One region of the Bacillus sp. P4_E1 genome, then DNA from elsewhere that is predicted to be linked to it. Evidence: predicted binding sites of a transcription regulator. Region 1 holds the regulator's gene; each other region holds the start of a gene.

Evidence for each region. Region 1 encodes NrdR, which represses ribonucleotide reductase genes. Its sites were predicted from a motif close to AACACNATATATNGTGTT; they were not measured.
Region 2: AC1DS7_RS22250 (anaerobic ribonucleoside triphosphate reductase) is a predicted target of NrdR. The motif match lies at 3,723-3,740, and genes of this name have one in related genera.
Region 3: nrdI (class Ib ribonucleoside-diphosphate reductase assembly flavoprotein NrdI) is a predicted target of NrdR. The motif match lies at 5,911-5,928, and genes of this name have one in related genera.

The regions. Positions count from the first base shown of each region.
Region 1 is NZ_JBFUIV010000013.1:52,450-60,644, reverse strand. It holds gene polA (DNA polymerase I) at 1-2,056, shown strand, start outside; gene mutM (DNA-formamidopyrimidine glycosylase) at 2,069-2,899, shown strand; gene ytaF (sporulation membrane protein YtaF) at 2,972-3,604, shown strand; gene coaE (dephospho-CoA kinase) at 3,658-4,260, shown strand; gene AC1DS7_RS18635 (glyceraldehyde-3-phosphate dehydrogenase) at 4,370-5,398, shown strand; gene speD (adenosylmethionine decarboxylase) at 5,784-6,167, shown strand; gene nrdR (transcriptional regulator NrdR) at 6,364-6,825, shown strand; gene AC1DS7_RS18620 (replication initiation and membrane attachment family protein) at 6,971-8,195, shown strand, end outside.
Region 2 is NZ_JBFUIV010000019.1:7,748-15,942, forward strand. It holds gene AC1DS7_RS22235 (S1C family serine protease) at 1-475, opposite strand, end outside; gene AC1DS7_RS22240 (response regulator transcription factor) at 679-1,356, opposite strand; gene nrdG (anaerobic ribonucleoside-triphosphate reductase activating protein) at 1,375-1,827, opposite strand; gene AC1DS7_RS22250 (anaerobic ribonucleoside triphosphate reductase) at 1,824-3,680, opposite strand; gene plsY (glycerol-3-phosphate 1-O-acyltransferase PlsY) at 3,906-4,502, shown strand; gene AC1DS7_RS22260 (HesB/YadR/YfhF family protein) at 4,612-4,902, shown strand; gene AC1DS7_RS22265 (acyl-CoA thioesterase) at 4,980-5,399, opposite strand; gene AC1DS7_RS22270 (glycoside hydrolase family 18 protein) at 5,509-6,801, shown strand; gene sspN (acid-soluble spore protein SspN) at 6,878-7,012, opposite strand; gene AC1DS7_RS22280 (FbpB family small basic protein) at 7,056-7,199, opposite strand; gene AC1DS7_RS22285 (3'-5' exonuclease) at 7,331-8,195, opposite strand, start outside.
Region 3 is NZ_JBFUIV010000008.1:3,719-11,913, reverse strand. It holds gene AC1DS7_RS12875 (ATP-binding protein) at 1-6, opposite strand, end outside; PreQ1 riboswitch class I at 215-258, shown strand; gene queC (7-cyano-7-deazaguanine synthase QueC) at 352-1,014, shown strand; gene queD (6-carboxytetrahydropterin synthase QueD) at 1,014-1,505, shown strand; gene queE (7-carboxy-7-deazaguanine synthase QueE) at 1,498-2,214, shown strand; gene queF (preQ(1) synthase) at 2,233-2,730, shown strand; gene AC1DS7_RS12850 (YkvS family protein) at 2,781-2,966, opposite strand; gene AC1DS7_RS12845 (hypothetical protein) at 3,220-3,378, shown strand; gene AC1DS7_RS12840 (histidine phosphatase family protein) at 3,460-4,062, shown strand; gene AC1DS7_RS12835 (GNAT family N-acetyltransferase) at 4,123-4,701, opposite strand; gene AC1DS7_RS12830 (hypothetical protein) at 4,963-5,157, shown strand; gene AC1DS7_RS12825 (hypothetical protein) at 5,183-5,500, shown strand; gene nrdI (class Ib ribonucleoside-diphosphate reductase assembly flavoprotein NrdI) at 5,978-6,337, shown strand; partial or broken gene AC1DS7_RS12815 (ribonucleotide reductase N-terminal alpha domain-containing protein) at 6,324-7,022, shown strand; partial or broken gene AC1DS7_RS12810 (ribonucleoside-diphosphate reductase subunit alpha) at 7,424-8,195, shown strand, end outside.

The DNA of each region.
Region 1 (8,195 bases):
ACCAGGTGTTGGTGAGAAGACAGCAATTAAATTATTAACGCAATTTGAAACGGTAGAAGCAGTATATGAAAACTTAGATCAAGTGAGTGGAAAGAAATTAAAAGAAAAGTTAGAAGCGAATAAAGAACAAGCTCTTATGAGTAAAGAACTTGCGACTATTATTACAGATGCACCGATTACTGTGCATGTAGATGATATGGAATATAAAGGGTATGAACCAAGCGATTTGATTCCAATGTTCGAGAATTTAGGATTTACATCCCTTTTAAATAAGTTAGGTGTTACGCCGGAGGAAACGGCTCCAGCTGAATTAGATGATATTACATTTGATATTGTAGAAGAAGTTGCAGAAGAAATGCTTCAGCAAGATAGTGCGCTTATTGTTGAAGTGCAAGAAGATAATTATCATAAAGCCGATATTCAAGGTTTTGGTATTCAAAATGAAAATGGTTGTTACTTCATTCCGGCCGATGTTGCTCTTAAATCGGATGCTTTTAAAGAGTGGCTTGCAAATGGAGAAATGAGAAAACATACATTTGATGCGAAGCGTGCTATCGTTGCTCTCAAGTGGAAAGGTGTAGATATTCAAGGGATTGACTTTGATTTATTAATTGCCGCTTACTTACTTGATCCAGCCGATACAGATAAAGATTTCCGTACTGTAGCGAAAATGAAAGAAACGCATGCCGTAAAATCTGACGAAGAAGTTTACGGGAAAGGTGCGAAGCGTGCTGTTCCGGGGCTAGAGGTAGTAGCGGAGCATGTAGCTCGTAAAGTGCATGTATTATATGATGTAAAGCAAACGTTCTTAGAAGAATTAAAAAAGAACGAGCAATATGAATTATTTACGGAATTAGAATTACCACTTGCACGTGTATTAGCTGATATGGAAGTGAAAGGTGTAAAAGTTGATACGGAGCGTCTTCGTAATATGGGAGAAGAACTTGCAGGTAGATTAAAGGAAATGGAACAGGAAATTTATAAGCTTGCGGGAACAGAATTTAATATTAATTCACCGAAGCAACTTGGGGTTATTCTGTTTGAGAATTTAAACTTACCAGTTATTAAAAAGACGAAAACAGGTTATTCTACGTCGGCGGATGTGTTAGATAAACTTATGGATCGTCATGAAATTATTCCAAATATTTTACATTACCGTCAATTAGGAAAGCTAAATTCAACTTACATTGAAGGTTTATTGAAAGTTGTACATGAAGATTCATCTAAAATCCATACTCGTTTTAATCAAGTGTTAACGCAAACAGGTCGATTAAGTTCAACAGATCCGAACTTACAAAATATCCCGATTCGCTTAGAAGAAGGAAGAAAGATTCGTCAGGCATTCGTTCCATCAGAAGAAGGATGGATCATGTACGCGGCTGATTATTCACAAATCGAACTTCGTGTGCTTGCTCACATTGCAAATGATCCAGGGTTAGTTGAAGCGTTCCAACATGACATGGATATTCATACGAAAACAGCTATGGATGTATTTGGTGTTGGGAAAGATGAAGTAACATCTAACATGAGACGACAAGCAAAAGCTGTTAACTTCGGAATTGTGTATGGTATTAGTGATTATGGTCTTTCGCAAAACTTAGGAATTACAAGAAAAGCAGCAGCGGAATTTATTGAAAAGTATTTAGAAAGTTTCCCTGGTGTACAAGAATACATGGATGAAATCGTAAAAGATGCGAAACAAAAAGGATATGTGGTTACATTATTAAATCGTCGCCGTTATATTCCGGAAATTACGAGTCGTAATTTCAATTTACGTAGCTTTGCTGAGCGTACAGCTATGAATACACCAATTCAAGGTAGTGCGGCTGATATTATTAAAAAAGCGATGATTATTATGGCAGATCGTCTAGAAGAAGAAGGATTACAAGCACGTCTTCTTCTGCAAGTACACGATGAATTGATATTTGAAGCACCAAAAGAAGAAATTGAAAAATTAGAGAAGCTTGTACCTGAAGTAATGGAGCATGCAATTGAACTAGCCGTTCCATTGAAAGTTGATTATTCTTACGGTCCAACTTGGTACGATGCGAAATAAGGACGTGATGAAATGCCGGAATTACCAGAGGTTGAAAACGTTAGACGGACGCTTGAAAATCTTGTAACAGGAAAAACGATTGAAGATGTCGTTATTACTTATCCCCAAATAGTAAAACGACCGGATGATGCAGAAATTTTTAAAGAAATGCTAAGAGGCGAGACAATTGAAAATATAAAGCGAAGAGGTAAGTTTTTGCTTTTGTATGTAACGAACTATGTAATTGTTTCACATTTGCGCATGGAAGGTAAGTTTTTACTTCATCAAGAGGATGAGCCGATTGATAAACATACGCACGTCCGTTTCTTATTTACAGATGGAACTGAATTACATTATAAAGATGTGAGAAAGTTTGGTACGATGCATCTCTTTAAGAAAGGTGAAGAGTTGAATCAAATGCCCCTTGCTGACTTAGGCCCGGAGCCATTTGATGCTGAATTGACACCGCAGTATTTACAAGAAAGATTGCAAAAAACAAATCGTAAAATAAAAGTCGTATTATTAGATCAGCGTCTTTTAGTAGGGCTTGGAAATATATATGTAGATGAAGTGTTATTCCGTTCTCAAATTCACCCAGAACGAGAAGCTGCATCTTTAACAAAAGAAGAAGTAGAAAGAATTTACGAGGCGATTGTTACAACGCTGGGCGAAGCTGTTAAGCGAGGCGGAAGTACAATTAGAACGTATATTAATTCACAAGGACAAATTGGTTCGTTCCAAGAACTTCTAAATGTATATGGGAAAAAAGGAGAACCGTGTGTTACTTGCGGTACGATATTAGAGAAAACAGTTGTTGGCGGAAGAGGAACGCATTACTGCCCGATTTGTCAGCCGAGAATATAGAAAAGAGATAACATCGGATAGGCATTTGTCATATACATACAGCAGGGCTATGTATAAGGGAGGAGCTTACCGATGTACCTTTATTTATCTCTTATTTTATTAGCTTTTACATTAAGCTTAGATAGCTGTAGTGTAGGGCTAACATACGGGTTAAGGAGCGTAAGAATTCCACTAAGATCAATTATAATTATCGGGATCTGTTCAGCAGCTGTAATGCTCGTTTCCATGGGAATTGGACATATGATCGCGAAAATATTTTCACCTGTTATCGCAACGCGTATCGGCGGATTTGTTCTTATTGGAATAGGTATTTGGGTATTATATCAATTTTTTCGAAGTGATAAAAAAGAAGAACCGAAGCAAGAGGAGAAGGTTTGGAAATTAGAAATTGCTTCACTCGGGCTAGTGATTCAAATTTTGCGGAAGCCGACAGTTGCGGATTTTGATAAATCAGGAACTATCTCTGCAGGAGAAGCGTTACTTCTCGGTATCGCTCTTTCTATAGATTCGTTTGGTGCTGGAATTGGTGCATCTTTATTAGGTTATGCACCCGCGATGATGGCGGTATTAGTCGCGGTTATGAGTTCTTTATTTTTATTTATTGGAATGAAGCTCGGTACGATTTTATCAAATATGAAATGGTTACAAAAATTTACATTCCTGCCTGGGGTATTACTCATTATTATTGGAATTTGGAAAATGTAAGTATGGGCGTGGAACATTAGTTTCGCGCCTTTAATATTGTGAGGAGGATTATTATGACAGTAGTAATTGGATTAACAGGAGGCATTGCAAGCGGAAAAAGTACGGTATCAGAAATGTTTCGTGAAATGAGTATACCGGTTATTGATGCAGATATTATTGCGCGAGAAGTTGTAGAACGAGGAAAACCGGCATATAACAAAATTGTAGAGGTGTTCGGAACGGAAGTGTTACAAAAAGATGGAGAGCTTGATCGACCGAAGCTTGGGAGTGTTGTTTTTTATAATGAAGAAAAACGATTGCAGTTAAACGAAATTGTTCATCCTGCAGTGCGTGAAGAAATGAATGCACAAAAGGAGATGTACATAAAAGAAGATATGCAAGCGGTTGTGTTAGATATCCCTCTTTTGTTTGAAAGTAAATTAACAAATCTCGTTGATCGTGTTTTAGTTGTAGCAGTCACACCGAATACGCAATTGGAACGTTTAATGAAACGAAATAACTTTTCAGAAGAAGAAGCAACGGCTCGTATTCAATCTCAAATGCCATTAGAAGAAAAAGTAAAGAAGGCAGATGAAGTAATTTATAATGATGGCACAATTATTGGAACGAAAACACAATTAGCCTCTATTTTGAAAGAATGGAACATTATTGATTAAAAAATTGTGAAATTAATGAAAATGCTTAGTGACATATCTCCTTTTTGTGTTATACTATTATTGGGATTGGAGATAAATAGTATAACGCATTCAAGGGGGATAACATATTATGACTCGTGTGGCAATTAATGGATTTGGACGTATCGGGAGAATGGTATTTCGTCAAGCAATAAAAGAAAGCGCATTCAAAATTGTAGCAATAAATGCAAGCTATCCATCAGAAACGTTAGCGCATTTAATTAAATATGATACAGTTCATGGAAAGTTTGACGGAACAGTGGAAGCATTTGAAGATCACTTACTAGTTGATGGGAAAATGATTCGCCTTTTAAACAACCGCGATCCAAAGGAGTTGCCTTGGAAAGATCTAGGTGTTGAAGTTGTAATTGAAGCAACTGGTAAATTTAACTCGAAAGAAAAAGCAATTCTTCATGTTGAAGCTGGAGCGAAAAAAGTTATTTTAACAGCACCTGGTAAAAATGAAGATGTAACAATCGTAGTTGGTGTGAACGAAGACCAATTAGATATTACAAAGCATACTGTTATTTCAAATGCATCTTGTACAACAAACTGTTTAGCGCCTGTTGTAAAGGTGTTAGATGAGCAGTTCGGAATTGAAAACGGTTTAATGACAACTGTTCATGCTTATACAAATGACCAAAAAAATATTGATAACCCACATAAAGATTTAAGAAGAGCGCGTGCTTGCGGACAGTCTATCATTCCAACAACGACGGGTGCTGCAAAAGCGCTAGCAAAAGTTCTTCCACACTTAAACGGAAAACTTCATGGTATGGCCCTTCGTGTACCAACACCAAACGTGTCTCTTGTTGATTTAGTAGTAGACGTAAAACGTGATGTAACAGTTGAAGATATTAATGAAGCGTTCAAAACTGTTGCAAACGGTGCATTAAAAGGAATTGTAGAATTCTGCGAAGAGCCTTTAGTGTCTATCGATTTTAATACAAATACACACTCAGCTATTATTGATGGTTTGTCTACAATGGTAATGGGTGATCGTAAAGTGAAAGTACTTGCTTGGTATGATAACGAGTGGGGCTACTCTCGTCGTGTTGTAGATCTTGTAACGTTAGTTGTTGATGAATTAGCGAAACAAAAAAATGTGCAACATATTTAAGTGAACGAGAGAGGGCAAGTGAAAATTTGCCCTCTTTTTTATTTTTTTCTGAAAAGGAAAAAAATTATATAAGTATATTTTTAAATAGTGGACATACCACGAAACGTTGAGATTACTGTATTCGTGAATCATTAATTTTTTTTAGGGAAAAGTAAAGAGGAAAATATGACAGAAAATCGAAAAAACTGTTGTTGCAAAATGAAAATAAACAAAGTATACTAACACTCGTAAACTTAAGAGCTGAGGTACGTAGTCACTACTTAAAGGGTTAGGACCTCTCTGGACTAACTTTCCCCCGTGGTAGTGGAGCAAGCCAAATTGCAAATTAGTTTTCAATTCGAACAGTTAGAATAAATTTACAAGGGGGAACTGTAGAATGGATACTATGGATACGATGGGTCGTCACGTGATTGCTGAACTTTGGGATTGCGATTTCGACAAGCTTAATGACATGCCGTATATTGAACAATTATTTGTGGATGCAGCGCTAAGAGCTGGTGCTGAAGTACGTGAGGTTGCTTTTCATAAATTTGCACCACAAGGTGTAAGTGGAGTAGTAATTATCTCGGAATCACATTTAACAATTCATAGCTTTCCGGAGCACGGTTACGCAAGTATTGATGTTTATACTTGTGGGGATCGTATTGATCCAAATGTTGCTGCAGAATATATTGCAGAAGGTTTAAACGCGAAAACGCGTGAGAGCATCGAGCTTCCTCGAGGCACTGGTAGCTTCGAAATTAAGCAGAGAGAAACAAAAGCTCTTTAAAAAAGAACATAATTGATTTAAAATGTAAAGAGGTGTATAATGCACCTCTTTTTTAGTTTATATAAAATAGGATCACGATATGTAATAACTTAGAGTGGTCATTATAGAAGAATGAGTTATATAATATTGTATATATATTTTCACATGTAGGTGAGTAGCGAAAGAATAAAGATTATAGTGTAAAGGAGTGAATGAATTGCGTTGTCCATCCTGTTTTCATAATGGAACAAGAGTGTTAGATTCGCGTCCGGTAGACGAGGGGCGCTCTATTCGAAGAAGAAGAGAGTGTGAAAGTTGTTTAAGTCGCTTTACGACATTTGAAAGAGTAGAAGAATCACCTCTTATCGTTGTTAAAAAAGAAGGAACACGAGAAGAGTTTAATAAAGAGAAAATTTTACGCGGTTTAATTAAAGCGTGTGAAAAAAGACCTGTATCTTTAAGGCAGTTAGAGGAAGTAACACAAAGTGTGGAGCGTGAACTTCGTAACTTAGGTATATCAGAAGTGAAAAGTGATATGATTGGTGAAATTGTTATGGAAGAACTTCGTGATATTGATGATGTTGCTTACGTACGTTTTGCTTCTGTGTATCGTCAATTTAAAGATTTAAATGTATTTATTGAAGAATTAAAAGATATACTGCAAAAAGAGAGAGAATAGAAGGAATCTCTTTATATACTGTAAGTAAACGAGATAAGAGAGCTAGAAGCGGAAGCTAATAGCTCTTTTTCGCTAATAAATTATATAATAAAGATAGAACGAGTGAAATGTAGGCTAGATTGGATGAGAGAAAGGAAAAGCAAGAATGGAAAAACAGTCATGGATGGAGCTATTGCCGATTGATCGTTATAAAGTAAGTGCGAAAGGGTTGTTACATAATTACGACCGGAAAGTATTAACGATGTTGTATCAGCCGTTAATAGGTAGTAGAGCTTTTAGCTTATACATGACACTATGGGGAGAGTTAGAGCAAGATCGTGTGTTTGGGAAAGAGAATACACATCACTCCCTTATGGTGACTATGCAAATGCAACTTCCTGAAATATATGGGGAACGAGTAAAGTTAGAAGCGATTGGTCTTTTAAATGTATATATTAAGAAAGAAAAAGATATTCGGATGTTTATATATGAATTGCAACCACCTTTATCTCCGAAGCAGTTTTTTGATGATATTGTTTTAAGTATCTTTTTATATAATCGCTTGAGTCGGACAAAATACAACCAAGTAAAGCAATATTTCTTAGAAGAAGAATTCGATTTTGCTTCTTATGAAAATGTTACGCGCTCCTTCAACGATATATTTGATTCGTTTAACCCAGGTCAGTTTGAATATGCGCAAGAAGAACTGCGTATCCCGAAAACGACAATTATGCCAAGTAACGAGAATGGGGATGCTCCGAAAGTTTGGAACGATTTCTTTAATTTCTCTTTATTTGTAGACGGACTATCAGCCCTTGTTCCTAAAAAGGCGATTACAGATCAAGTGAGAGAATGTGTTATTACACTCGCTTATGTGTACGGTGTGGATGTGTTATCGATGCAAAATATCGTTCTTGGCGCAGTGACAGAAGTGCAAACAATTGATATCGAAAGGCTTCGGAAGGGAGCACGCGATTGGTATCAATTCGAAAATGGTCAAGCGTTACCTGTATTAAGTGAAAGAGTGCAACCTCATGCTGCTCGTACAATGAAAGAGAAAGAGCCATCTACGCAAGAAGAGATGCTAATGAAACAGTTAGAGGAAATCTCGCCAAAACAACTATTGAAAGAGATTTCAGGCGGTGCAGAGGCGACGAAAGCGGACTTGCAAATCGTTGAGGATGTAATGATAAATCAAAAGTTAACGCCAGGGGTTGTGAATGTACTTATTTATTACGTTATGCTACGCTCAGATATGAAGCTTGCTAAAACGTATGTCGAGAAGATTGCTGGACATTGGGCGCGAAAAAAGGTCGGTACAGTAGGCGAGGCGATGGCGCTAGCGAAAGAAGAGAATCGTCAATATCAAGAGTGGGCTGAGACGAAGAAAA
Region 2 (8,195 bases), on a different contig from region 1:
TACCATCACTTAGTTTTACAGCAAGTTTATTTGCTCCATCTACTACATGGTTGTTCGTTACAATATACGCTTTATTTCCTGCTTTTTTATAAATAACACCTGATCCTGAGCCAGCTTGTTGCTCTTGGCCTGTCGGTTGCATTGCAAATGGATCAACACTTTGTTGCATATTAATAACACCTACAACAACATCCTTCGCGCCTTCGATCATTCCCGGTAAATCAGTTTCATTTTTCGCTTTATTTACAACTGGAACTACAGTTCCTTCTACTTGTTTATTAGAATTGAATGACGAAACAGCTGCATTATTATTTTGCACCCATGGCATGTACGGTGCTGCAAAACTAATCGAAACCGCCCCGACTACAGCTCCAACTAAACCTGTGAAAAAATATCCTTTTTTACTACCTGATTTTTTCACTTCTCTCGTTTCACTATGCTCTTCATTCAAATTCGGTCCGTCGTAATATCCCATGTTTTATTTCCCCTCCCTGGTGAATTCGTACTTTCAGTATAGTCACATTTTGTGTCCTTCTTGTGAACTCATCGTGAAATCCAATTAAAAAAATACTCCTATCTACCATTGTAGACAAGAAAAGTATTTTTTGTACATTCCACCTACAAAGGAGAGTGTAAATTTGCTATATCCCAAAGCCGAGATGCATAGTAACTTAAAGGTTATTCTTCGAATTTGTAACCTACTCGAATAACAGTGCCGATATGCTTCGCCTTATCTCCTAGCTTATTTCGCAGTTTTTTAATATGTGTATCAACCGTTCGGTCATCACCGTAGTAATCATATCCCCATAACTGATCTAATAAATGTTGACGTGACAACACAATTCCTTTGTTCTCCATTAAATAAACAAGAAGTTCAAACTCCTTATGTGTCAATATAATTTCTTCACCATCTACTAAAACTGTTCTAGATAGTCGATTCACTTCTATTCCAGCTAAAGACATAGTATTTTCTTCTGATACTCCTACCGCTCCATCCGCACGTTTCAATAACGTCTTCGCGCGAGCTACTAACACTTTCGGGCTAAATGGTTTCGTTACATACTCATCTGCACCTAATTCAAAACCTAGTAATGTATCATCCTCATCCGAACGTGCTGTTAGCATAATAATTGGTACTGCTGATTCTTTTCTAATTCGTCTACAAACAGACCATCCATCTATTTCTGGTAACATAATATCTAACATAATTAAATCAATTTCATGCTCTGCAAATAATTCTAACGCTTTTTTCCCGTCTTCTGCTTCGATTACTTCAAAGCCTTCATTACGAAAATAATCACTAACAATTTCACGTAATCTTCTTTCATCTTCAACAAGTAATACTGTTTTATTCATATAATCTATCCCGCCTTTTTACTCTTTCAATCGAATAATACGTTGATTGGAGCTTCCGCGAAATGGAAGTGTTAAATCTTTTTTCTCGATTTCAAATCTTCCATCGACTAAAACATCCCCATACTGTAACAACTCTATCATATCATTATTTCGAGAACTCTGTATCTCTTCTAACGTATAACCTGTATACATCCATAGATTTTTTTTCAAATCTTTCACAGCTTTTGCTACTTTTTTCACTTCAGCAGCTTGGAAGAATGGATCTCCACCTGAAAATGTTACATCTGTTAATGAATTACTTTCAATCTCTTTCACAATTTCTTCTACCGTCATTTCAGTTCCATTGCAAACATTCCAAGATTTCGGGTTATGGCACCCGAAACAACGATGCGGACAGCCCGCAAAAAACACGACTGTCCGCAACCCTTCTCCATCTACTACACTATCATGAATGATATTCATAACTTTCATTTATGCTTCACCCGATCCATCTCTTCACTACGTTTCGCACTATTCCACTTCGACATATCTCCTACAAGATAGCCCGTTATACGGCGAATTCTTTCTATATTAGCCTCATCTTCATTTCCACAGCTTGGACATTCATTCCCAATAACTCCGTGATAACTACAGCACTTACAACGATCAACAGGATGATTTATTGAACCGTACCCAACGCCATTCTCTGCCATCGCTTGCACAATTTGCTTTAATGCCTTTTTGTTATGCATAGCTGCTCCGTCTAGTTCAATATACGTAATATGTCCCCCGTTACATAGGGCATGGAAAGGTCCTTCTAAACGAATTTTATTTATCGCTTGAATGTTATAATAAACTGGAATATGGAATGAATTCGTATAGTAATTATGGTTCGTTATACCGCTAATCTCACCAAATTCTTCTCTATCTTTTTTCACAAACTTACCTGATAAACCTTCTGCAGGCGTTGCAATTACAGAGAAATTGAGTTGATGTTCTTCCATCGCCTTATCCATGCTCTCTCTCATAAAGGAAATAATTTCATATCCAAGCTTCCACGATTCTTCATTTTCTCCATGATGCTTTCCAGTTAACGCTACTAAACATTCTGCAAGACCGATAAAACCAAGACTTAACGTCCCTTGTTTTAAAATCGGTGCCACAGCATCTTCAGGTTGTAACGTCTCTCCACCACGCCATACACCTTGTGAATATAAGAACTGAAAATCTCTTGCTCTCTTTGTACATTGATAAGCAAATCTCTCTAATAATTGCTTAACGCCTAAATCTAAATAATAACTTAGCGCTTCAAAAAACGCTTCTTTCGATCCACTAATTAGCGCTAATTTTACTAAATTAATAGAAGTAAACGATAAATTCCCTCTTCCAATTGCTGTTTCTTCCCCATGTATATTAGACATAACACGAGTACGGCACCCCATATAACATACTTCACTTTCAGGTCGACCATCATAATGCACAGCATTAAACGGAGCATCTAAAAACGAAAAGTTAGGGAATAATCGCTCAGCGGTCGTTTCTAACGCTAATTCAAATAAATCATAGTTCGGATCACACTCTTCAAAGTTCACGCCTTTTTTCATTTTGAAAATTTGAATAGGAAAAATCGGTGTTTCCCCTTTACCAAGTCCAGCTTGCGTCGCTTTTAAAAGTTGCTTAATTAAAAGTCTTCCCTCTTTCGATGTGTCTGTTCCGTAATTAATAGAAATAAATGGTACTTGTCCCCCGCCCCTACTATGCATACTATTTGAATTATGAACGAAAGCCTCACACGCCTGATACGTATCATTTTCTGTCTCTTTCCATGCAAATTCCTCTATTTGTTCTTTCGTAAGCGGATATGACTGTAGTCGTTTTTTATGTCTCTTTACTGTTTTTCTCACATATGGAGCTAAATCAATATCAAAGAGTGCAAACGATTGACCACCGTGCTGCATATTTTGATTCGCCTGAAAAATAATTGAAGAAAGCGCCAACGCACTTTTAATGTCTTGCGGTTGTCTCATATGTCCATGTCCAGTATGAAAACCGTTAGCTAGCATTTGCGCTAACGGAATTTGCGAACAAGTCGTCGTTCCTGTTGCATAAAAATCTAAATCATGTGGATATAATATATTTTGATCTATCGCTTTTTTCACTTGATCTGATAATAATTTTTCTACTGCATAATACTTTGCGCTCTCAGATGCGAACGTTCCCATTACTCCCATTGGAGATCGACCATCTACATTTGCATTTTCCTGCATTAAATCTTGTTCATTACCGTGGATAATTGTCTCAAATACTTTCATTAATTCTTCTCCACGTACATTTTGTTTCAACATCCATAACCCTCCACCAACATGTTGTTGTCTTTTGATTAAAATCATACAACATATAGTTCTTCTGTTCCTGTGAAAAATGTAACATTCCTGTGAAAGTTTTTTTAAAAATTAATGACTTTTTCATTTATAAAAAAGAAATGTGCTCTTTACAAATGTATGGTACAATAAATGGGAAAAACTCTTTTTACCCTTTATCAACACATTTGTATAAAGGAGACTGAACTCATGGTTATTACATATCTTTTATTTATCGTTGCCTATCTACTCGGTTCGATTCCATTTGCATTAGTCGTTGGAAAAATTGGTTATGGAATCGACATTCGTGAGCATGGAAGCGGTAATCTAGGCGGAACAAATACATTCCGTACATTAGGGAAAAAAGCAGGTTTTATCGTAACAATTGCTGACATTTTAAAAGGTACATTAGCAACAGGTCTACCGATTATTTTCGGGTCAGATATTCACCCACTATGGTTTGGATTAGCCGCTGTTCTTGGACATGTCTATCCGATCTTCGCAAAATTCCGCGGGGGGAAAGCAGTTGCAACTTCTGCTGGGGTGCTATTATGCTATTCACCAGTTGTTTTTGCAATATTAGCTGTTGTCTTTTTCAGCCTTTTATTTACAACAAGATACGTATCACTTTCTTCTATGATAACAGCTGTCGTTGCTGTTATTGCATCCATTGTTAGCGGGGATAAAATCTTCATTATTGCGATGTGTTTATTAGCAGGTATGGTTATTTATAAACACCGTGCAAATATCGGACGAATTATAAATAAAACTGAACCAAAAGCAAACTTTTCAAAAAAGCAAAAATAAGATCGTAACCCACATAACGCAAAAAGAAAACGTGAAGCATATTAATAGCGTCTTTTTGCGTTATTTTTTATACTAAAAGAAAAAGCAACATAATTTGGAGGAACTATACATGAATCTTTCCGTAACAAAAGAAGCAGCACAATGGTATAAAAACGAATTAAACTTACAATCGGGTGAAACAATACGTCTTTTCGTACAATACGGCGGTTGCAGTACTGTGCAAAAAGGACTTTCTTTAGGTATTCGTAAAGATGACCCTGCGCACCCTGCTGTTCAAACTCAAGAAGAAGGTATTAACTTCTTTATTGAAGGCGATGATGAGTGGTTCTTCGATGGACATAATTTATTAGTTACACTTAACGACGGTGATGATTTCCCTCAATTTAATTATGAAAAATAAAAAAGCGTGGCTTCTGCCACGCTTTTTTTATCCCGCTATTTGCGGGTAGTAAGACCCCCACTGATTAAAGTTTCACTTTATTTCTTTTTAATTTCCTCATATTTCGCATACCACTCAGGATATAATTTTTTAAATGATACAGGGCGGAAACCTTCTTTTTTCGCACAAATATTCGTCGTGCTTGCAGTAATACAAAGTTCGCCATCACTATTATAAATTTCATATCCATATACAACGCGGAGCGGGCTCACAGTATCAACCCACGTTTTCACAATAGCTTTTTCGCCGTAACGCATCGCTTTACGATATGAAATTTGCAAGTCTAATACAGGAGAAATAATTCCCTCTTTCTCCATTTCAACATATGAAAATCCTAATTCTTGTATAAGTTTAGTGCGCCCAAGTTCCAGCCACACTAAATAGTTTGAATGGTAAACAACACCCATCTGGTCTGTTTCCGCATAGCGGATTTCAACTTCATGTTCTGCTACAAACATTTCTATTCGCCTTCTTTCACTTCTGCTACCTTGCATACATTTAATCATAATACAGTGGAATCAAAAATAAAATAAAAACAGTGAATCTTTTACCGAAAGGGGCAAGCACATGATCCAAATTGTAACTGTTCGTAGCGGTGATAGTGTTTATGGTTTAGCATCAAAGTACGGATCTACACCTGAAGAAATTGTAAAAGACAATGGACTAAATCCAGCTGAAACACTCGTTGTTGGTCAGGCACTTATCGTTAATACAAAAGGCAATAATTATTATGTACAGCCAGGTGACAGCCTTTATCGAATTTCTCAAACGTATAACGTCCCTCTCGCCAGTTTAGCTAAAGTTAATAACCTTTCATTAAAATCTATTCTCCATGTCGGACAGCAATTATATATACCGAAAGGAACAAAACGAGCAGTAGAATCCATTGCTTATTTACAGCCTTCAACAATACCGATAAAAGAAAGTTTAGTAAATGCTACACGTGCTATTAATCCATTTTTAACATATTTAGCCTACTTCAGCTTTGAAGCAAAAAGAGACGGCACTTTAAAAGAACCGACGGAAACAGCGAAAATCGCTAATATTGCAACGCAAGGTAACACCATCCCTATGCTCGTTATTACAAATATTGAAAATGGAAATTTCAGTGCCGATCTGACCTCGGTTATTTTACGCGATGCAACAATTCAAAACAAGTTTATTACTAACATTTTGCAAACAGCTGAAAAATATGGCATGCGAGACATTCATTTCGATTTCGAGAGTGTGGCACCTGAAGATCGCGAAGCGTATAATCGTTTTTTACGAAATGTGAAAACACGCTTACCTAGCGGGTACACATTAAGTACAACACTTGTACCGAAAACGAGCTCAAATCAAAAAGGGAAATTTTTTGAGGCTCACGATTATAAAGCACAAGGACAAATTGTTGATTTCGTCGTCATTATGACATACGACTGGGGTTGGCAAGGTGGACCACCGATGGCGATTTCCCCTATTGGTCCTGTAAAAGAAGTACTTCAATATGCAAAATCTCAAATGCCCCCACAAAAAATTATGATGGGGCAAAATTTATATGGATTTGATTGGAAACTTCCTTTCAAACAAGGGAATCCACCCGCAAAAGCAGTTAGCTCTGTCGCAGCTGTTGCACTTGCTCGTAAATACAATGTTCCTATCCGCTATGATTTCACAGCCCAAGCTCCACATTTTAATTACTTTGATGAAAACGGCGTACAACACGAGGTTTGGTTTGAAGATTCGAGGTCTATTCAAAGTAAATTCAATTTAATGAAAGAACAAGGCATTGGCGGTATTAGTTACTGGAAGATTGGTCTACCATTCCCACAAAATTGGCGTTTACTCGTTGAAAACTTTACAATTACGAAAAAAGGCTGACGAAAGTCAGCTTTTTAAATATTTTTATAATATTATCCAAACACACAAAAAGGAGAATGATGACATTCTCCTTTTTTTAACCGTTATCAACAATTGGTTGTTTGCCAGTTTGGTCTTGCATTTGCTTCCCTTTATTGCCACCAGCTTTTTTCGATTGTGTTCCAATTTGATTTGGTGCAAAGTCTTTTGAATTCTTTTTCGGATTACCCATTACTATCGCCTCCTTAACACTAGTATCGTACTAGTGTTAAGAATTATTCAGCCTGCTTAAAAAGTTTCATTTCATAACGTTTTTCAATTCGTTTTTCAATTCGATCCATTGCATCACGATCGCTTAATAATTGTTGTTTATTTTCATTTACAAGTTCTTCAAACGATCTACGGCGACTTCTTCTCATGTTGCTCACCCTTTCTTCTACGCTTTCTTATTACATAGTATGAGCAAATGAAAAACTCTTTAATCAGATTTGCAAGAAAATTTTATGTTTTGATAAAAAATCCCATGCGCATATATTGCACATGGGATTTTTTACACCATCGTATTTAAATATTTTTTAATTTCTTCATCCGCATTTACTTTATTTGCTCTATATTCATCCAGCGCTCGTAATACAGAATCGTATTCTGCTACAATGTAGCTCTCTAGCTTCAAAATGTCCTCTACACTGTCAATCATAATTCTCGTGTTGCCAATCTCACTTTTCAATGCTGCCTCGTATGTTAAGCTCGTACAAATTTCTCTTACATCGTCTTCCATTTTTTCTGTTAACACATATTTCTTTCGCCCTTTGACCTTTAACCTTATAATTGGGTAAAAGGCTTTTATATCTAAATAACTCCCAACATTCATACAACGAATCCACTCAATATCACGTTTATTTCGTACAAGCATTTCTTTTACTGCTTCAAATACCGCTGTTTCATCAAGTACTTCCTTATTCGCTTTTCTTTTTCCTTCTTCTTCAACCGCTGCACATTTTTGATAAACAGCCGCACACGTAATGCAGTCGTCAAATGCATTATGAGAACTTAATCGAATTCCAAGCATTCGTTTTAACGTTTCAAGTTTATGATTAGGCGCATGCTTCATATATTTTTTCGCTAAAAACACAGTATCAATAACGTTATTTTTAGGCTCAGGTAGTCCAAGCATATTTACATTACTTTTTAAAAAACGCATATCAAAAGATGCATTATGAGCGACAATAACATTTGTATGTAAAAATGCTAAAAATAAAGGTAATACTTCTTCAATCGTCGGTGCATCTGAAACACGATAATTTGTAATACCTGTTAAACTTGTTATTCGGTCCGGAATTGAACGCTCTGGATTCACATAAGAAACAAATTGATCTACTAGTTCATGATTATGATATTTCACTGCTGCGACTTGA
Region 3 (8,195 bases), on a different contig from region 1:
GAGCATTGTAACGAGAATAGATAATATATTTAAAAAGAGGTAAATAATAAAGAGTTCCAGTGGGATGCCTCCTCTCTTTTAACATTAAATTAATCATACTATAAAATGAAATAAATGAAATGCGAAATAGCGGAAAAAATCAGAAATTTTTTCTGGTAGTATACAATATGTTACAATAATCTTTGTCAATGAAAGAAGAAATTCCGTGCACTGCATGGGAGAGGTTCGCGAACTCCCTCTATAAAAAACTATGGAAACAACAATATCATTAGGTATTGTTTTGTTTTTTTATTGTGACAGTTCAAGAACGTTCTTTCTTCTTATTCGTAGTAGAGAAGGAGAATGAGTGAAATGAAAAAAGAAAAAGCAGTTGTTGTTTTTAGTGGTGGACAAGATAGTACAACATGTTTATTTTGGGCGATACAGCAGTTTGAAGAAGTGGAAGCTGTAACATTTAACTACAATCAACGTCATAAATTAGAAATTGATTGTGCAGCGGAAATTGCGAAAGAGCTAGGAATTAAACATACGATACTAGATATGAGCCTATTAAATCAACTTGCTCCAAATGCGTTAACGAGAACGGATATGGAGATTACACATGAAGAAGGTGAATTGCCATCAACATTTGTAGATGGACGAAATTTACTATTTTTATCATTTGCGGCTGTATTAGCAAAACAAGTTGGAGCACGTCATATTGTAACGGGTGTATGTGAAACTGATTTCAGTGGTTATCCAGATTGTCGTGACGTGTTTGTGAAATCATTAAACGTTACATTAAATTTATCTATGGATTATCCGTTTGTTATTCATACACCACTTATGTGGATTGATAAAGCAGAGACATGGAAATTATCTGATGAACTTGGAGCATTTGAGTTTGTTAGAGAAAAAACATTAACATGTTATAACGGAATCATTGGTGATGGTTGCGGTGAATGTCCAGCATGTCAACTTCGTAAAGCGGGATTAGATACGTATCTACAAGAACGCGAAGGAGCGAGCAACTAATGGATAACTTTTTTGGATTTCGCATCGTAGAAAATTTGCAAAAAATGGACAAGGATATTCAGCGTGAACAACTCAAATATCATAATAAAAGAGTAATGGTCAGCAAGGAATTTACATTTGACGCAGCGCACCATTTACACTGCTATGAAGGGAAATGTAAAAATTTACATGGACACACATATAAAGTCGTATTTGGAATTAGCGGATATGTAAATGAAATAGGCCTTGCAATTGACTTTGGAGATATAAAAGAGATTTGGAAAAATGAAATAGAAATTTATTTAGATCATCGTTATTTAAACGAAACATTGCCAGAAATGAATACGACTGCTGAAAATATGGTCGTTTGGATTTATGAAAAGATGGCAGAAGCATTAACGAAAGATAATCGTGCGAACGAATATAAGGGAGCTCGTGTTGAATTTGTTCGTCTTTTTGAGACGCCGACTAGTTATGCGGAAGTAAGACGGGAGTGGATGCTCGATGAGTAAAATTCCCGTCTTAGAAATATTTGGTCCAACCATTCAAGGAGAAGGGATGGTTGTAGGACAAAAGACAATGTTTATCCGTACAGCGGGCTGTGATTATAGCTGTGCTTGGTGTGATTCTGCTTTTACATGGGATGGATCGGCCAAAGATCAAATTAAACAAATGACACCGGAAGACATTTGGAATGAGCTTGTAGAAATTGGTGGAGAAAATTTTTCTCATGTTACGATTTCGGGTGGAAATCCTGTTTTGCTGAAAAATATGCAATTTCTTCTTTCTATATTAAAGGAGAATGGAATGCGAACAGCGGTAGAAACGCAAGGGAGTAAATGGCAAGATTGGTTGCTTCAAATTGATGAGGTAACGATTTCTCCAAAACCACCAAGTTCAACTATGAAAACAGATTTTCATATGTTAGATTCTGTTATTCATAAACTAGCAGGGAAAGATTTTAGTTTAAAAGTAGTAGTATTCGATGATCAAGATTTTGAATATGCAGTTAAGATGCACGAGCGTTATCCGAATGTACCATTTTTCTTACAAGTAGGGAATGATGATACGAAAACAGTGGATGATGCGGTGCTTATAAAAAAACTATTAGAAAAATATGAGTGGCTTATTGAAAAAGCTGTGAATTGTAAAGAAATGAATGATGCGAAAGTACTGCCTCAGCTTCATGCGTTAGTATGGGGAAATAAACGAGGGGTATAATGAGAAGGGATGTTTAAAATGGCAGGAAGATTAGATGAAGATTTAAAAGATGTAACATTATTAGGAAATCAAAATACAAAATATGTATTTGAATATAGCCCGGAAATTTTAGAGGTATTTGATAATAACCATCCAAACCGTGATTACTTTGTAAAATTCAATTGTCCTGAATTTACAAGTTTATGTCCGAAAACAGGACAACCAGATTTTGCAACAATTTATATTAGCTACATTCCAGAACAAAGAATGGTAGAGAGTAAATCTTTAAAGCTATATTTATTTAGCTTCCGAAATCATGGTGACTTCCACGAAGATTGCATGAACGTTATTATGAATGATTTAATTAAATTAATGGATCCACGCTATATTGAGGTATGGGGGAAATTTACACCACGTGGTGGTATTTCAATCGATCCTTACTGTAACTACGGCCGCCCAGGAACTAAGTATGAGAAAATGGCAGACTACCGCATGATGAATCACGATTTATATCCAGAAAAGATCGATAATCGTTAATATAGAAAGAAAGGATCTGTATGATATACAGATCCTTTCTTTCTATTATATTATGCATGTTGATTAATGACAGTATAGTTTTTATGGCTTACAACTGTAAGAGGTTCCATATCTAGTTCTCTAAAATTCTCCATAATTGTTATATCAACAATAACGGAGTTTTGATTTACCTTTTGAACACGGCCTTGCATTCCACCTTTAAATTCAATGATATCTCCAGTTTCTGCGATCTGCATAAGCAACTCTCCTTGTTCCAGTTTTCCCAAAAAAAGAATAATTTGGGCTTTTTTATTTCTTCTTATTTTGAACTATATTTACTACTTTGTAAATGTTTCCAAAGTAAAAATTCGAAAAATATTCACTTTTTGTAAGAAAATATGTAAAAAATATTGTTTAGGAGAAGAATGATGAAAATGCATACATCTTTATACGGGAGTATAATAAAAGATACAATGACCTACTAAAGTGGGAGAAATTAGGGGCTGGAAAATGATGTTTGAAATTGTGGGGAGCTTTATAGCGATTTTATTATTTTTATTTTCATATATACAGTTGAAGAAAGTGCGTCATCATGAAACAACTACATATTTTGATGGACTGGATGGTGTGCACACTTCGATAACACATGATAGTGGTGGGGATATATAACTTTCTTTTTATGCATGGTATGATGGCAAGAAGAAATAGTACGTAATATAGTTCGTAAGTGATGAATGGGGAGTGGAAAGAATGCGAATTTCTTTTATTCGTCATGGTCGTTTGGACAGTACTATAGAGCCAATGACAATTATTTTATTTCGTGAATGGATGAAGCAATATGATTTAGGGACTACAGTAAAAGAAACTCCTATACCAATTGAAACAATTGAGGCGATTGAATCAGCGAAACTGGTTGTAACGAGTGATCAAAGGCGCGCTGTACAGTCAGCGGCTGAGTTATTGGATTCCCTATCTTTTGTGCAAAATCCTCTTTTTAGGGAAGCGGAAGTTCCAACGAGTTTTTATGCTCCAAAATGGTTGAAATGTAAACCGAATGTATGGATGTTTATTGGACGTACACGATGGATAGTTGGTTATAGTAAAGAGGTTGAGTCTTATAAGGAAGTACGAGAAAGAGCAAGGCAAGCCGCTAATATGTTGCACCGCTATGCGCTCGTACATGGACATATTGCCCTTGTAGGTCATAGTTATTTTAATGCGATGATTGGGACTGAACTGAGGGCAATGGGGTGGTCTGGTTCGCCTATTTTTCATAGGAAGCCATGGGGATGTACAACGTATACATTTCATGAGGCGATGGATGGAAATGTATTAAATACAAAATTAATTTAAAAGAGGCTGTCCCTTTGGCAGCCTCTTTCTCTACATAACAAGTAAAAAAGAATTGTCCTTTTAAGATATAGAAACCAATGACCGTAATGGTTTTATTAGATGGGCATACGATTCACCGACGAGCATAACGGTTTTATCTTCTTTGTAACCAAGTTTTTCATATAGTGAAAAAGCGCGTTTGTTTTCTAAATTAACAAGTAAGGCAATTTTTTCATGCCCTTTTTCAGTTGCATGAAGTTCAGCTGCATCGATTAATTTAGAGCCAATACCACGTCCACTGTACATACTTGAAACTGACAACGTGTCAATATAATACTCATCAAGTTCAGCTTCTTTTTCTAACGTAATGGATTCGTCTTCATGTAGTTCTCTTAAGTAGTGTATGATTGGTGCATCAAGTTGTTCAGTGTCACTACCGTGATAAACGACAATAACCCCAACTACCTTTCCACCTTGTTCAGCCACTAAACAGTTTTCATAGCTCAATCGATTATTTTCTTTTACGAACCATGTTTCAAGTCCTAGTATTACTTTTGCTTCAACTGTGCTACCTGTGATTTTTTCAGCAATTTCGTGCAGAGCGTTATACAATAAAGGTGCTACTTCTACCGCATCTGTCTTTTTTGCTTTCCGAATCATAGTATCCCTCCTAGTTCTAAATGTATATTGTAGCATAAAATAAAATATCAAACAGTGATTTGGAACTTTGTTATACAGGGTATCAAAAAGTTTGATATAGAGAAGTAGCTATGTTAGTATATGATATTTAGTGCGAATATAATAAAGTGATATAGATATAAAAATAATGAAAGTGAATTACATAATAGTAACGGGATAATTTTACCGTTGTCGACCTATAGAAGATGCGATAGAATAAAATATTGCAGAGAGGTGAAATACATGGATAAACAATTAGCAAATACAATTTTGGATCAGCTGAAAAATGATGAAATAAAGGAGTATGTTGCGAAGAAAGATGTATTTTATACGTTCAGAGAAGTTGTTGTAAATCGAGAAGATTTTAAACATATTATCGGGAACGCACAGCGCGGTGGACAGGTAATTTATACATATTCAGAAACACCACGTTCATAAATAGAAGATAAAGGAGAGGGGAATTATGGGGGATTTTAAACAAGGCATATTGCCACATTGGGATTATATGTGGAAAGATAGAGCTGGGAATAGGTTTATGGGAATGGTTATGTATCCAGAGAAACGAAAATGTTCAGCAAAAATGCTTCAGAAAATAAAAAGGGCGTATGAACAAGCAGTAGAAATTAAAGTAACGGTACAAGTTCAACATACATATCAGTACGTAGAAGGAATGATCGTATACTTTGATGAAGAAGCTCCTGTATGTACAATGCTCGATAAAGATGAGAATCCACATCATATATTTGTAAGAGATATTTTGCGTATTGAGCACCCTGAATAATTTTTTTCATAAATAAATTGAAGTTCCATAATAATAATCTTTTTCTATAATAGTTATCTTTTAGTATGTAACGAGGAACGAAAGAATATGTATAATATTTAATAAAGTAAAATTGATAAATGTAATCGTTTGTTAGAACAGATTATCGTTTAATATCTGTTCTTTTTTGCGTGATGCTGGAGAAATATATTACTCCAGCATTTACTGTTTTATGACAAAAAATATTGGTAACTTTTTTAAAAATAAGGTTAAATTCGTTGACAACTTTTTTGAAAAGCACTTTATTGACATGAGTTTTAGAATGTTGTTTCATAGTCTTTGTATTGAAAAAAATCGACGGTCATGTCGAAAAGTAAAAGTTAAAAAAAGAAAGAATTTATACATATATCTTGTGTCTTATTTTGAAACGTAATACAATATATAGAGAAATCAAGAAACGACATACAGAGAATATAGATTGGAGAGGGAGGGTCGGAAATGTTAGTTGCATATGATTCTATGACAGGAAACGTGAAGCGTTTCATTCACAAATTAAATATGCCGGCCGTTCAAATTGATGAAGCTCTAGTATTAGATGAAGACTTTATTCTTATTACGTATACAACAGGTTTTGGAAATGTACCGGAACGTGTTTTAGACTTTTTAGAACGCAATAATGAAAAATTAAAAGGCGTATCTGCAAGTGGCAATCGTAATTGGGGAGACATGTTTGGTGCAAGTGCTGACAAAATCTCTACTAAATATGAAGTGCCTATTGTATCAAAATTTGAGTTATCTGGAACAAATAATGATGTAGAATATTTTAAAGAAAGGGTGCGGGAGATTGCGACACATTGAACTGAATAATGAAATCACGCAAATGCAGGACGGTTTTTATCAGCTTCATAAAGATAAAGAGGCGTTAGAAGTCTTTATGGAAGAAGCTAGAGAGAATACCGTTCATTTTAATAGCGTGGCAGAGCGAATGGAGTATATGAAAGAACATGATTACTATTACAACGTTCTGGACGAGTATAGCTTGGAGGAAGTAGAAGGAGTTTATAACATCGCTTATGGTGAAAACTTCGAGTTCCAATCTTATATGGCAGCATCTAAGTTCTATAAAGATTATGCGTTAAAAACGAATGATCAAAAACAATACTTAGAAAGCTATGAAGATCGTGTAGCAATTGTGTCATTATACTTAGGACGCGGTGATGTTGCGAAGGCAAAACACTTCGCAAGCATGATTGTAAAACAAAACTACCAACCAGCGACACCAACCTTTTTAAATGCGGGAAGAAGCAGAAGAGGAGAAATGGTGTCTTGTTTCTTGTTAGAGATGGATGATAGCTTAAATTCAATCGGCTTTAACATTAATACTGCAATGCAATTATCGAAAATCGGTGGTGGAGTAGCTTTAAACTTATCTAAGCTACGCGCACGTGGTGAGCAAATTAAAGGTATTGATAACGCCGCAAGTGGTGTAGTACCTGTTATGAAATTACTTGAAGATTCGTTTTCGTATGCGAATCAGTTGGGTTAACTTTATGGCTCAACTATAAAACCAGGTCAATTGCTGGAACGCCTGAGTATATCAAGGTAGGATACTACGAAGAAATTACGTAGCGAACCCTGAAAATCCAAGATTGCAGGAAATCAGCAGCCGAGCTCCTAAATTTATTAGATAAGGAGAAGGTTCAACGACCAAGTGGCTATGTAGGTGACTAAGTAGCTCGAACCTGGCTTCTCAAAACAACCAAATTCAAAGGGTGTATACAGTTATTATAGTTTATGCCATATTCATGTGCATCAAACATATGATAAATGGTTAAATGAAGAATTTGGCGAGAAGAAGATATGGTCTGAACTCTATAGCGATATAGAGAGGATAGCAGAAATGACTATCCCCCATACGTTTTGACGATATGGAGTAACAATATGCAACGAAAAGGTGCAGGTGCAGTATACTTAAACATTTTCCATTGGGATATTATTGAATTCCTTGATACTAAAAAAATAAATGCCGATGAGAAGAGCCGTATTCAGTCTCTATCAATCGGAATTATCGTTCCAAGTAAGTTCTTTGAGCTTGCTGAGAAAAACGAACCTTTCCATGTTTTCGCGCCTTATACAGTATTTAAAGAGTACGGAAAACATTTAGATGATATAGATATCGACGAAATGTACGATGAATTAATGAGCAATCCGAAAGTGAAGAAGAAGCCATTAGATATTAGTGCGCGTGATATGCTTATTAAAATTGCTATGATTCAGCTTGAGTCTGGTTACCCATACTTAATGTTTAAATCAAATGCAAATAACCAGCATCCACTGAAGGATATTGGAACTGTGAAGATGTCGAACTTATGTACAGAAATCTTCCAGCTACAAGAAACTTCTGAAATAAATGATTACGGTACAGAAGACATTATCCGCCGTGATATTAACTGTAACTTAGGATCGTTAAATATCGTAAACGTAATGGAAAATAAAGAAATTCGTGAAGCAGTTCATGCGGGAATGGAAGCTTTAACAGCTGTTTCTGATATGACGATCATTCCGAATGCCCCAACTGTGAAAAAAGCAAATGATGAGCTTCATTCAGTTGGACTTGGAGCAATGAACTTACATGGATATTTAGCAAAAAATAAAATCGCTTATGAAAGTGCTGAAGCGAAAGAATTCGCTCGTACATTCTTTATGATGTTAAATT